DNA from 4 places in the Pseudoalteromonas sp. 78C3 genome. Region 1 is predicted to be linked to each of the others. Evidence: predicted binding sites of a transcription regulator. Region 1 holds the regulator's gene; each other region holds the start of a gene.
The links. Region 1 encodes sigma-54, which starts transcription at its own class of promoters, with help from an activator protein. Its sites were predicted from a motif close to GTTGGCACGNNNNTNGNNT; they were not measured.

Region 1 (3,184 bases):
CAGTGCCGAAAAAGATGAAAACTCAACTGACCGCGTTCACACAATTTTAGTGCCAATCGAGACTAAAAAAAGTAAAAAAAGCGACAAAGGTCAACCATGAGCACATTAAAAGCAGAGCTATTAGCAAAGAGCTATAAAGGCCGTGAAGTTGTAAAAAACGTCGGCCTTGAAGTCAAAGCTGGCAGTATTGTTGGCTTACTTGGCCCTAACGGCGCAGGTAAAACCACCACGTTTTATATGATAGTAGGACTTGTACCTAGCGACAAAGGTAAAATATCGATAGACGATAACGATATTACTCTTTTACCTATGCATAGTCGTGCTAGATTAGGCATTGGCTACTTACCGCAAGAGTCTTCAATATTCAGAAAGCTGACTGTTTATCAAAACTTAATGGCCATTTTAGAAACGCGCAAAGAGTTAAATAAACAAGCTAGAGAAGACACTCTCGATAAATTATTAGATGAATTTAGCATACAACACATTCGTGATAGCCAAGGTATGGCGTTGTCGGGTGGCGAACGTCGTCGTGTGGAAATAGCACGTGCGCTGGCAGCAGATCCTAAATTTATATTACTGGATGAACCATTTGCAGGTGTTGACCCGATTTCGGTATTAGATATAAAGAAAATAATAGAACATCTTAAAAATCGTGGGATTGGTGTATTAATTACCGATCATAACGTAAGAGAAACCCTTGATGTTTGTGAAAAAGCCTACATTGTTTCTCATGGGGAGCTGATTGCATCAGGTACTCCAGAACACGTATTAAATGATAAAACAGTACGCGATGTTTACTTAGGCGAGCAATTTAGGCTGTAACATTTACGCCATGTCTTTAAGCATCTGCTAGTATTAATTATAACAACATAAAAGGATTGTTAGAGATACATGAGGCAATCACTACAGCTGCGCATGGGCCAGCAACTTACAATGACTCCACAGTTGCAACAAGCTATTCGTTTGTTGCAACTCAGTACATTGGATCTCCAGCAAGAAATACAAGAAGCTCTCGACAGCAACCCGCTATTAGAGGTTGAAGAAGCAGACTATTCAGAAGACGCTGCTGGTAAAAACGAGCAAAAAGCAGATACAGATGACATAACTGTTAGCGCATCTGCCGATGATGCTCCAAGCGAATACGAACAAGATAGTGGTGAAGCACTTGCAAAAGACACGCTAAGTGACGACATGGCTATGGATGTTAGTTGGGATGAGTACATGAGTGCCGCCCCAGCAGCATCATCGGGTCCGATGCCTGAAGACGAATCAATATACCAAGGCGCCTCTACTGAAACGCTCCATGAGTATTTAATGTGGCAGTTACAACTAACGCCATTTAGCCCTACAGACGAAGCGATTGCTATTGCTATTGTAGAAGCCGTCGATGATTCAGGTATTTTAACACTAAGCTGCGAAGAGATTTTAGAAAGCTTCAATCAAGAAAACGAAGATGATAACGAAGTCGAACTTGATGAAATTGAAGCTGTATTAAAACGCATCCAACTGTTTGATCCTGTTGGTATTGCTGCGCGTAGCCTACAAGAGTGTTTATGTATTCAGCTTAACCAGTTTGATAAAGAAACACCTTACATTAATGAAACAAAAATGATTTTAACCGAGCATATTGATTTATTAGCTGCTCGTGACTATCGTACATTAATGAAGAAAACTAAGCTCAAAGAAGAAGAGCTTAAAGAAGTAATGACATTAATACATACTCTAAGCCCTAAACCTGCAGATACTATTGTAAGAGAAGAATCTGAGTATGTTATTCCTGATGTGTCAGTTAAAAAAATTAAAGGCCGCTGGGTTGTTGAGTTAAACCCAGACAGCATGCCTAAAATTCGTGTTAATAGCCAATACGCGGCAATGTCTCGCACTGTAAAATCCAGTGGTGACAGCCAGTTTATTCGCTCGCATTTACAAGAAGCTAAATGGTTTATTAAAAGCTTAGAAAGTAGAAACGACACGCTATTAAAAGTAACAAATTGTATTGTTAAGCAACAACAAGGCTTTTTTGAACACGGTCCTGAAGCCATGAAACCAATGGTTTTAAATGATGTTGCTGAAATGGTAGAAATGCACGAATCAACAATTTCGCGCGTAACAACCCAAAAGTATATGCACACACCCCGTGGTATATTTGAGCTTAAATACTTTTTCTCAAGCCATGTAAGCACCGAAAACGGTGGTGAATGTTCATCTACAGCAATCCGTGCGCTTATCCGAAAATTAATCGCAGCAGAAAACTCAGCAAAACCATTGAGTGATAGCAAAATAGCGGATATATTGGCTGAGCAAGGAATTAAAGTAGCGAGACGTACAATCGCAAAATACCGCGAATCTCTGGCTATTCCACCGTCAAATCAACGTAAAAGTTTGATTTAAGACGCAAAAAAAGAGGGTAATGCTTATGCAACTAAACTTAACTGGTCGTCACGTAGAATTAACCGATTCACTAAGAGACTATATTAATACCAAATTTGCGAAGCTAGAAAGACACTCTGATCATATTAATAATGTTCATGTCATTCTCGATGTAGAAAAATTAAATCAAAAAGCAGAAGCCACCATACACGTAAGCGGTGCTGAGTTATTTGCCTCTACAGAACATCAAGATATGTATGCCGCCATTGACTCGTTGATCGACAAGCTCGATCGACAAGTAATTAAACACAAAGAGAAGCTTGCTCGACACTAATATGATGAAATTAAGCTCACTTATATGCCAGGACTGCAGCAAAGCTGCGGTCCTTTTTAATAGCAAAAAAAGAATTTTAGAGTTCATTAGCGAACTTGCTCACGACAAACTTCCGTATTTACCGCAACAAGATATTCTTAATGCTTTAATGAGCAGAGAAAAATTGGGTAGTACAGGTATAGGGCGTGGCATTGCCATTCCTCATGGAAGAATGAGCGGTGCAGAAGAGCCTTTGGCTTTAGTACTCGTTAGCGAAACTCCAATAAATTTTGATGCAATCGATAATCGCCCTGTTGATATTTTCGTCGCACTCATCGTACCAGATGGCGATAACCAGCAGCACTTAAAGACTCTAGCAACCATTGCTGATAAACTAAACAACAAAGATTTTTGTAAACAGTTACGCAGTGCAAAATCAGATACTGAGCTTTACCAAGTTATTATCAATCAATCATAGTTTTATAAAGGGTGTTAAATGGA
Region 2 (3,184 bases), on a different contig from region 1:
TTAAAACTTTACGTATTGCTCCGTGGCCTGTTGTCAGTGTATTTGTAGAACAACACAAAGACGTTATTGCACTTGATGAACAGCTTCGTTTGGTAGACTACATCAAAAGCATTCGTGAACAGTCTCTTAAAGATATGATTCCTGAAGACTTACTTGCGTTTAGCGGTAAGCACATGGCATCACTTGATCCAAGCACATACAACTTTGACGTTGAATGGTTTGCATCTACAAAGAGTGCAAAGAGCTTCCATCAAATGCTTGGTGATTTACCAGGTGCTTTTGACGATGCACTAGTGAATATTCCACTTGAAGGTGATATTACTCAATACGAATATCAACAATTTGTTGCTGCTTATTCAAAAATATTCACCGACAACAACGAAAAACCAACACTTGCGCCTGCAACACGACTGCTTGCAATGCGTCGCCCTGATTTATTTACTCCGATTACAAATAATCGATTAGATGCATTATGTGGTGCCCTTGGTGTTTCTAAACTTAAAAATAGTGATTTTGAGCGTTACTGGCAAGATATCGTAAAAGGTATTCAAGCTATGTCATGGTACAAAATGGCTAAACCTAGTAATGAGTTAGAAGAACAATTGGTTGCTATTAAAGCATTAATTCCATGTTTCTTTCACTACGCTGATGCTAAAACACCAGATAACTCTAACTACATTAAACTGCTAACCAAGCCTAAACGTACTACAACTACAACAGGTAAAACTCAGCGTAGAGGTAAAGAGTCTGCAGAAATTCTAGTAGACCGTGCACTTGCTGCTGACGATATTCCTGAGCATATTCGCAGTAAACGTGATTCAATTGTGAGTGAAGTACAAAAAGGTCGCAGCGTAAACGAAACAATTAGCCTTATGCGCACTATATTCGGTTAAAATCTTCTAATTTAGCCGTACTTTTATGGTGCGGCTAGGTTAATTTATGCACCAGCAATGTGCGCAACATCTTCCTTCATGTTATATCCCCATCCTATTCATAAAATTCAAGCTCATGTTTTTAATAAATAAAAAATAATTTTTAATAAAAAATAATGAAGCTGGCACATACAGTGCAATTATCCCGTTAGTTAAACAATAAAAAGCCGTCAGCCTAAAGGTTCCGATTACATAATAAAAACCTTGGCGAGCAAAAATCATATAACGGGAAATGGACATGCTAAAACTAAAAAAAACAATCGCTATCAGTGCTATAGCATTAATGGGCGCAACATCTTTAACGTCAACAGCCGTACATGCTGAAGTAACTGCTAATGCAGCGGCAACATCAAACTACTTATGGCGTGGTCAAGAGCAAACTGGGGGCGATGCAGCTATTTCAGGCGGTATTGATTACGCCAATGAATCGGGCTTTTATGCAGGTACTTGGGCTTCAAATGCATCGTGGGCAGATGAAATGACCTATGAGCTTGATTTATATGCAGGCTTTGGTGGCGACATTAACGAAAGCGTTAGCTACGATGTTGGCTATATTTATTACGCTTACCCAGATGCCGCTTCTGAAGCTGACGCAGATTTCTCTGAAATTTACGGTAGCATTAGTGTAGAAGGTTTTACATTTGGTGCTTCAGTACTTGCAACATCAGCTGCAAGTGGTGATGGTACAGACTTTGGTGATTCACTTTACCTGACAGCTGACTACGGTTTTGCTGTTGGCAGTAACGGCACTGAAATGGCACTTCACTTAGGCCATTACTCTGGTGATTTTATTGGCGATGACAATATTCTAGATTACGGTGTATCAATTTCGAAAGACGGTTTTACTTTTGGTTTGTCTGATACAGATATGGATGATTCAGATATTAAAGCTTACGTTGCTTATTCTGTAGACTTTAATTTATAAGAAAGAATGTGTTACTTGCTGCAACACGAAGGGCCTTTTGGCCCTTTTCTCGTTTTTGAATAAGACCCCTCACACCTGTTAACAAACCGTTACAATTGAATGAAAACAATACATACTTTTTCCTTTATTCTATAACTTAGTCACTGGGCATTTATAACTGCCTAGCCATAAAATAGGTATAAAGGAATAATAATGAAATCACCTAACGCTTTTAGCGCCCTACTCGATATTTATATAAATCCTAGTAAAGCTTTCAATGGTGTTGAACACGCCAAGGGTTGGTCATGGTTAGCATTTATATGTATTACCCTTGCTAGTATCGCTAGTGTTTATATTTTTTACTCTAGTGTTGATATGCAGTTTTTGATTAATGAGCAAGTAGCAGCATCAAGTATAGATGCAACAATTGGCGAGCAAAAAGCAATTCGTCAAAGTATAGAGCTAAATGCAGAAAACCAAATTTGGTTTGCTCTGTTTGGCAGCGTAATGGGGCTAGCTATTATGAATGCACTCATGGCACTTTATTATATGCTTGTGGCTAAACAAGATCCTGAATCAGAACATAGCTACGGAGCTTGGTATGGATTCTCTACCTGGACAATGATGCCAGTTGTTATTTCAAGCCTAGGCACAATTGCTCTTGTACTAAGTGCAAGTACAGATCAAATATCTCAACAAGCCGTATTTAGCTACGCATCTATTAACCAATTAATAATAGGACTTGAAATTGGCCATCCTTTTTATAGCTTATTAGAATCAATAAACTTATTTAGCTTTTGGAGCATTGCGCTGGGAATGATCGGCTTAAAATGCTGGACTAATTTTTCAACTAACAAAGCACTCCTATTCTCTGCACTTCCTTCAATCATTATTTTTGGTATTTGGGCAGTCATTGCAGCAATGTAACCACTAGATGGGGGTATGTATTGCCTCCGCATTACTTAATTCACGGATAGATAAAAATGAAAAAAGCAATAATCATCACACTCGCTGTAGGCGCATTTATAGCCCTAATTGTGTCAAAGCAAATTTCTGGCGATGAAAAACAAGCCGAAGTAAATATTGCTCAAGTAGAGCTAGGCGACATTGCTGACTCAATAATGGCTTCAGGTAATTTAGTTTTTAATACACAAGTGCAATTACGCTCTGAAGTGACAGGCCGAGTAGATAAAATATTTGTTCAAGAAGGCCAAGGAGTGAAACAAGGCGATATGTTAATGCGCCTTGATACAACCGCTTTTGAATCTGAAGTTACCCGTAGTAAAGCAATCCTTCGCGCCACAGAGATTGAAATTAAACATAGTAGAACACGCCTTACTAATCTAGA
Region 3 (3,184 bases), on a different contig from region 1:
TGACAATGCCTCTACCGAGCGTGGAGTCATGGTTGTTTCACCGTTTTCTCCCACTTTAGCAATGTAGTCAACAGCAACTGATACGCTTATCCTACGTATTACACCACTTTGCTGGCGCTTATGAGAAATTGTAGTGTCGAGTTCATAATTACGTGTGGCTTCTTTGTGGCTGCGTGTTGGTGACGTAGCTGTGCCTGCACCACCTTGCCCCGCAACCTCAGGAATGTTCGAATTTAACGGTGGCTGATTTGTAAGCGCACCTGGAATACCAACAGCTAGGCCGCCAATGTTATTTTCTTCAAATGTGGTTTCGCTTCTAACCGCTGGTAGGTCTGGGTTATAACGCTTTTGAGTTTCCTCAATCGAGCTAAAGTCCATACTCAAATCAACTTGAGCTGTATAGTTTGCAAGCCCAACAACCGGTATTAAAATACTGTCTATTTTTTCAAGATACTCTTGTTCGCGCTTACGTTCTAAATCGTATTCTTTACGAGAGCGTGCTGCTAATGAGCTTTGCGAACCTGAATTTAGTAATCGACCATTTTGATCGGTAACAGTAACTCGCATAGGCTCTAAACCCTGTACTGCTGAAGCAATCATATCAACAACAGAATCTACTTCTTCACGGTCAAGTGAGCGGCCACGCTTAAGCGTTAATACAACAGTTGCTGATGGTTTTTTCTCTCTGCGGGCAAATACGTTTTCTTTAGGAATGGCTAACAATACTTTAGCGCGAGTAATGTTGTTAAGTTCTTCAATGGTGCGTGCTAACTGCTGTTCTCGACCATGTTTTAGGCGTTCGCGCTCTAAGCGTTGGCTTACACCAAAGCCCATATCTTGCATAATTATGTCAGAGCCCGACGCTGGCCCTTGCTCTAACCCTTCGCGGGTCATTAGTAGCTTAATGTTTTGGTATTCGCTTTCATCAACCGATACAACGTTGCCATCTAGTTGATATTCAATTTGTTGCGCATCTAAAAAGTCGAGCGTTTGAATAAGCTCTTCAGTTTGCATTTTGCCTAACGGGCGCATATCTGGCTGACGAGCCCAAATAATAATAAAAATCGCGATAGCTAAACAAATAGCCAATGCTATAACCAATGTTACTTGGCGCAATACATCAACACCATTTAAAGCACTTAAGTAGCCTGACTTTTGTTCTTGTTGATCATCACCACCACTTTGGTCAATACCGCCACCAGCAAGTGCTAGGTCTGTAGATTGGTTAGATTGCGCCACAATAATTCTCCACTACCTAATTAAACAGGCATGTTCATGATTTCTTTATAAGCTTCAACAAGTTTATTACGAACCTGTACTGTAGCCTCAAAAGCAACTGACGATTTTTGAGAAGCAATCATCGCTTCAGCAAGCGATACACTTCGATCACCCATCTCAACTGCTGTTACTTTTTGCGCGGCATCTTGTTGTAATCCGTGCACTGAATTTAGTGCATCACTTAGCATGTCGCCAAACTGGGAAGTAGAAGTAGGTTGAACTTGAGTCGGCAATTTATTTATTTGATTATTACGGCCGGCTTCTAAAGCCATTGATTGCATTTCTTGAAATACAGCACTGTTTTGAATTTTCATAATTTATCTCTGACACGCAGTGAACTCTTACAAGTAATAAAGCACAAAGCATGCCAAATAATTAATCATTAAAATACAATAGGTTAACTTTAGTTTGTGTTAGTCAGAGTTTTGACGACCCTAAGCTTGCACTGCAAACTTAGGGTTTATAGGAGGTTATGCAGGAAGTGAAATACCTAAATCGCGCATTTGCGCTAGTTTATAACGTAGAGTGCGCGGGCTTATGCCCAATGTTTCGGCAACGTCTTTACGCTTACCTTGGCAACGTGCAAGGGTTTCTAAAATAATGCGATGCTCTTTGTCTTTAAGCTCATCTTTATAGCTACCGGTATCTGCCGCAAGTAAACCTTGTTTAGGCTCATCCTCGGCATGCAATTTTTCATCATAATATGCGGAGCTTAGCGTGCTTTTATCAACGCCTTTATCTGCGTGAGCTAATTCTGTTGGCGATACTGTTTGCGCTGGTGCCAATGAAGGCTCCATAACAAAATTATTAGATACTAAGTTTTCGATAAAAATAGCATGCTCGTTTATTGTATCGCCACTTCGCAGTATAAGTGCACGCTGTATAACGTTATCAAGCTCGCGCACATTACCAGGCCACGCGTGAGCCAGTAACTTTTGCTCGGCAGCTTTATCTAAATACGCCATAGGCTCTTTGCTTTTACTTATATGGCGCTCAATTAAATGCTTAGCCAATACAATAATATCGCCAGGGCGTTGGCACAATGGTCGCCACATAAGTGGAAAAACATTAAGCCTGTAATATAAATCTTCTCTAAACTGATTTTCAGACACGGCTTCTTTTAAATCACGATTACTGGTTGCCAAAATACGTACATCGAGCTGAATTGTTTTACGACCCCCTAAACGCTCAACTTCACGCTCTTGCAGTACGCGTAACAGCTTAGCTTGTAGCCCTAAGTCCATCTCAGTAATTTCATCAAGTAAAATAGTGCCGCCCTGTGCTTGCTCAAACTTACCCGGACATGCTTGAATCGCGCCTGTAAAAGCCCCTTTTTCGTAACCAAATAAAGTGGCTTCGAGCATGTTTTCAGGAATAGCCGCGCAGTTAATCGCTACAAAAGGCTCATTACAACGACTCGACTTATCATGAATATAACGAGCGAGTACTTCCTTACCTGAACCACTTGGGCCAAGTACCATTACACTTGCATCAGAGCGTGCTACTTTACTCGCAAGCTCCAATAATTGAATACTAGTTGGGTCGGCAACAATAGGTCCGTCGGTTTCTTTTGCTTTTTCAGGCAAATAACGGCTCACCATATTTAACAGCACTTCAGGTGCAAATGGTTTAGCCATGTAGTCAATTGCACCTAGGCGCATGGCTTCTACCGCATCGTCAATTGTGGCGTACGCCGTCATCATCAATACAGGTAAATCAGGGTGGTTTAATTTAATACTGCGTAGTAAATCAAGTCCACTCATTGCGCCCATTTGCACGTCGCTTACAACAAGCGAAAATTGATCTTTTTTAAGCAGTAACATTGCTTGCTCAGCACTGTTGGCTGCAACACATTCAATACCCGACATTTCAAGGGTATCTATTAAGGCTTCACGAAGCCCTGCGT
Region 4 (3,184 bases), on a different contig from region 1:
AATATAAGTCGTTTGATGTATGAGTATTAAACAATGAACCTGTGGCTACCAGCGGCTCTAAAATAGGCTCGGGGTACATAGGTGCGTAGTAAGGGTCGTCCTGCACTACTTCACTATTTTGCGTAGACATACAGCCACTTAAAAATAATGTGCCCGCTGTAAATAAAATAATATTACGCATAATTCCCCCTACTCTATTAAAGCTGTTGATTGATATAACTCATCATTTCGTCAACGGCCGAAATTACTTTTGAGTTCATTTCGTAAATACGCTGAGTTTCTATTAGATTTACTAGCTCTTCAGTTACATTTACGTTTGAAGTTTCGAGTGAGCCTTGAATAATGCTACCTAACCCTTCAACACCCGGGTTACCTTGTACCGGCGCACCACTTACAGCGGTTTCGGTATAAAGATTTTGACCGATTGGCTCAAGACCCGACGGATTAATAAAGTCACTAATAGTCAGCTGACCAATGACCACGTTATCGGCTTGACCTGCAACACGCACAGATACTTCGCCGTCTTGCGAAACCGTAATTGATTGCGCATCATCAGGTACATTCATTTCTGGCTGAATAACATAACCAGCGCCCGATGTTACAATTCGGCCATCGCCATCAGTAGTAAACTGACCGTTGCGCGAGTAAGCAATATTGCCATCTGGTTGCAGTACTTCAAAAAAACCTTCACCAGAAATCATCCAATCTAGTGAGTTTTCGGTGGTCAACATGTTGCCTTGCGTAAACTCTTTTTGGTTAGCTACAACTTTAGCACCCGCACCTAGCATTAGGCCCGATGGCATTTCGGTATCTTGCGATGAACGACCACCTGGTTGATTAATATTTTGATAAAGTAAATCTTCAAATATAGCGCGGCTTTTTTTGTAACCTACAGTACTCGCATTCGCTAAGTTATTTGAGATAACCGATATATCGGTTTGTTGAGCGTCTAGCCCAGTTTTACTGATCCACAATGCTGGATTCATAATCGTGTCCTCATTTTAAAGTTAAACTATGCGTAATAACTGATCTTGACGCTCGTCAATTTCTTCAGCTGTTTTCATTAATTTCACTTGTAATTCAAATTGGCGCTGGTGGCTTATCATGTCGACCATTTCGTGAACAGGGTTCACATTTGACATTTCAAGCGAACCACTTAAAACTTTTACATTGGCAGAGGTATCTACTGTTACATTTGCTTTTGGTCTAAATAAACCATCGTTACCTTTTTCGAGCTGTGAGCTATTTGCTTCTACCACTCTAAGCGTGTCTATTTCTTCTAAAAAGTTAGCGGGAGCGCCTTGCGGTCGAACTTGAATAGCGCCATCTTGGCTAAACCCTATTTTTTCGACTGGAACGGGTAAAATAACAGGTCCCCCTTCGCCAATAACTTGACGACCGTGGCTGGTTACGAGCATGCCTTGAGCAGTAATGTTTAACGTACCCACTTTTGTATAAGCTTCATTACCGGAGGCATCTTGCACTGCAAGCCATGCGTTATCGCTCATCGCGATATCTAAGTCTCGCCCGGTTTGAACAATGCCCCCCGATACCATGTTTGAACCCGGACGCTCTTGCATTGAAAATACACGTGTAGGCAAACCTTCGCCAAACGCTTGCATAGAACGTGCTTGCGCAAAGTCAGCTTTAAAACCCGTTGTATTTGCATTTGCCAAATTATTGGCTTTTAAAGCAAGCCCTTGTAGGCTTTGCTTAGCGCCAGAGGCCGCAATGTAGACCATTTTGTCCATAGTATCGACTCACATAAAAAATCTCTGAACTTACAAATGCAAAATAGATGCCAGATTAAATTTGACGCAACATTGAGAGGTATTTAGAAGGGCTTGCAAAGAGGACTTATAAAAAAGGCTGCAAAAATGCAGCCTAATATATTTAATGGGGTTTAGCTTATCGAATCTGCAAAATACTTTGCTGAATAGTTGAGTTAACTTCAAGCGCACGTGAGTTTGCTTGGTAATTACGCTGTGCAGTAATTAAGTCTACTAGTTCATTAGTAAGGTTTGTATTTGATTGCTCAAGCGCTGATGAGTTAATTCCACCAAATGTACCCGAACCAGCTTCACCCGCTACAGGTTCACCTGAATCAATACTTTGCTTCCAGCTTGTATCACCCACTTGTGATAACCCTTGTGAATTTGGAAAACGTACCATAGCCACTTGGCCTAAAAATGTTGAGTCACCATTACTGTAAGAAGCGACAATTTTACCGTCTGTGCCTATATCAATTCCGGCTAAACGGCCTACCGTTGAACCATCTTGATCGAGTGCTTTTACTTCAAAACCACTTGAATACTGAGTTGGGATACGTCCTGCCGTGTTATTTTCGTCGCGCCAGTTAAGCTCAATACCAGTACCTGGGAAAGTTGCACCATTGTCTAGTAATGTTGATAAACCAGCACCAGAACCCGCTGGCAGTAGTATTTCATCAAAAGTGGTTGTATTTGTATTTGCCACACCACCTGTTGTTGATGGTAAACCACTTGAGTTAAAACCTAGGGTAGTTAGTGGTGTATAAGGTGTCGTTGTTTGTTCTCCACCAGTTGTGCCATCAACTACTTTGCCATCGAGTGTTGCGTATACTTCCCAACTGTTATCTGTACCACCTGCTGCGGCATCATCTTCTTTAGCAAAAAAGTATTGTAAAATATGTGGTTCACCTAGTGAATCATATACCGTTGTTGACGTAGATGAGTTATAAGTACCACTAGAAGCAGGGTCAAAATCTAGACCTGTTGGATCCGCCGTTGCATCTAAGTTAAACGACAAAAATACATTTTCTGTTGCGCGAGGTGAACCAGACGAATCAGGGATTTGAATTGGATCAGTTGTGCTCAAACTTACCGACGTTGTATCACCTGTAGATGAATCAACTGGGAATGCTTGTAAAAAGTTACCTTTTGCGTCAACCATAAAGTTATCTTGGTTAAGCTTAAATGCACCTGCACGTGTATATGTTAAATCTTGCGAAGATAAATCGTCGGTCATCGCAAAATAACCTTCACCAGTGATTGCTAAATCAAGTGAGTTATTTGTAAATTGTAGTGAGCCTTGATGAAACTGCTGCGCAACCATGGTTGTTTGCACACCGTCACCATTTTTAGTCTTACCAGAGCTAAATACTGATGAAGCGTAAACATCGGCAAACTCAGCGCGTGACTCTTTA

Region 2: the regulator sigma-54 is predicted to act here: its motif matches at 1,054-1,072, upstream of CXF76_RS07900 (TorF family putative porin).
Region 3: the regulator sigma-54 is predicted to act here: its motif matches at 1,632-1,650, upstream of fliE (flagellar hook-basal body complex protein FliE).
Region 4: the regulator sigma-54 is predicted to act here: its motif matches at 1,788-1,806, upstream of CXF76_RS00960 (flagellar basal body rod protein FlgF).

Annotation. Positions count from the first base shown of each region.
Region 1 is NZ_PJAV01000145.1:23,096-26,279, forward strand. Features, by position in the region: gene lptA (lipopolysaccharide transport periplasmic protein LptA) at 1-100, shown strand, start outside; gene lptB (LPS export ABC transporter ATP-binding protein) at 97-822, shown strand; gene CXF76_RS10575 (RNA polymerase factor sigma-54) at 892-2,391, shown strand; gene hpf (ribosome hibernation promoting factor) at 2,417-2,704, shown strand; gene ptsN (PTS IIA-like nitrogen regulatory protein PtsN) at 2,709-3,161, shown strand; gene rapZ (RNase adapter RapZ) at 3,180-3,184, shown strand, end outside.
Region 2 is NZ_PJAV01000134.1:22,083-25,266, reverse strand. Features, by position in the region: gene CXF76_RS07910 (hypothetical protein) at 1-893, shown strand, start outside; gene CXF76_RS07900 (TorF family putative porin) at 1,171-1,857, shown strand; gene CXF76_RS07895 (YIP1 family protein) at 2,050-2,763, shown strand; gene CXF76_RS07890 (efflux RND transporter periplasmic adaptor subunit) at 2,820-3,184, shown strand, end outside.
Region 3 is NZ_PJAV01000128.1:2,154-5,337, reverse strand. Features, by position in the region: gene fliF (flagellar basal-body MS-ring/collar protein FliF) at 1-1,239, opposite strand, end outside; gene fliE (flagellar hook-basal body complex protein FliE) at 1,260-1,592, opposite strand; gene CXF76_RS06625 (sigma-54-dependent transcriptional regulator) at 1,749-3,184, opposite strand, start outside.
Region 4 is NZ_PJAV01000070.1:7,951-11,134, forward strand. Features, by position in the region: gene flgH (flagellar basal body L-ring protein FlgH) at 1-181, opposite strand, end outside; gene flgG (flagellar basal-body rod protein FlgG) at 198-986, opposite strand; gene CXF76_RS00960 (flagellar basal body rod protein FlgF) at 1,008-1,751, opposite strand; gene flgE (flagellar hook protein FlgE) at 1,909-3,184, opposite strand, start outside.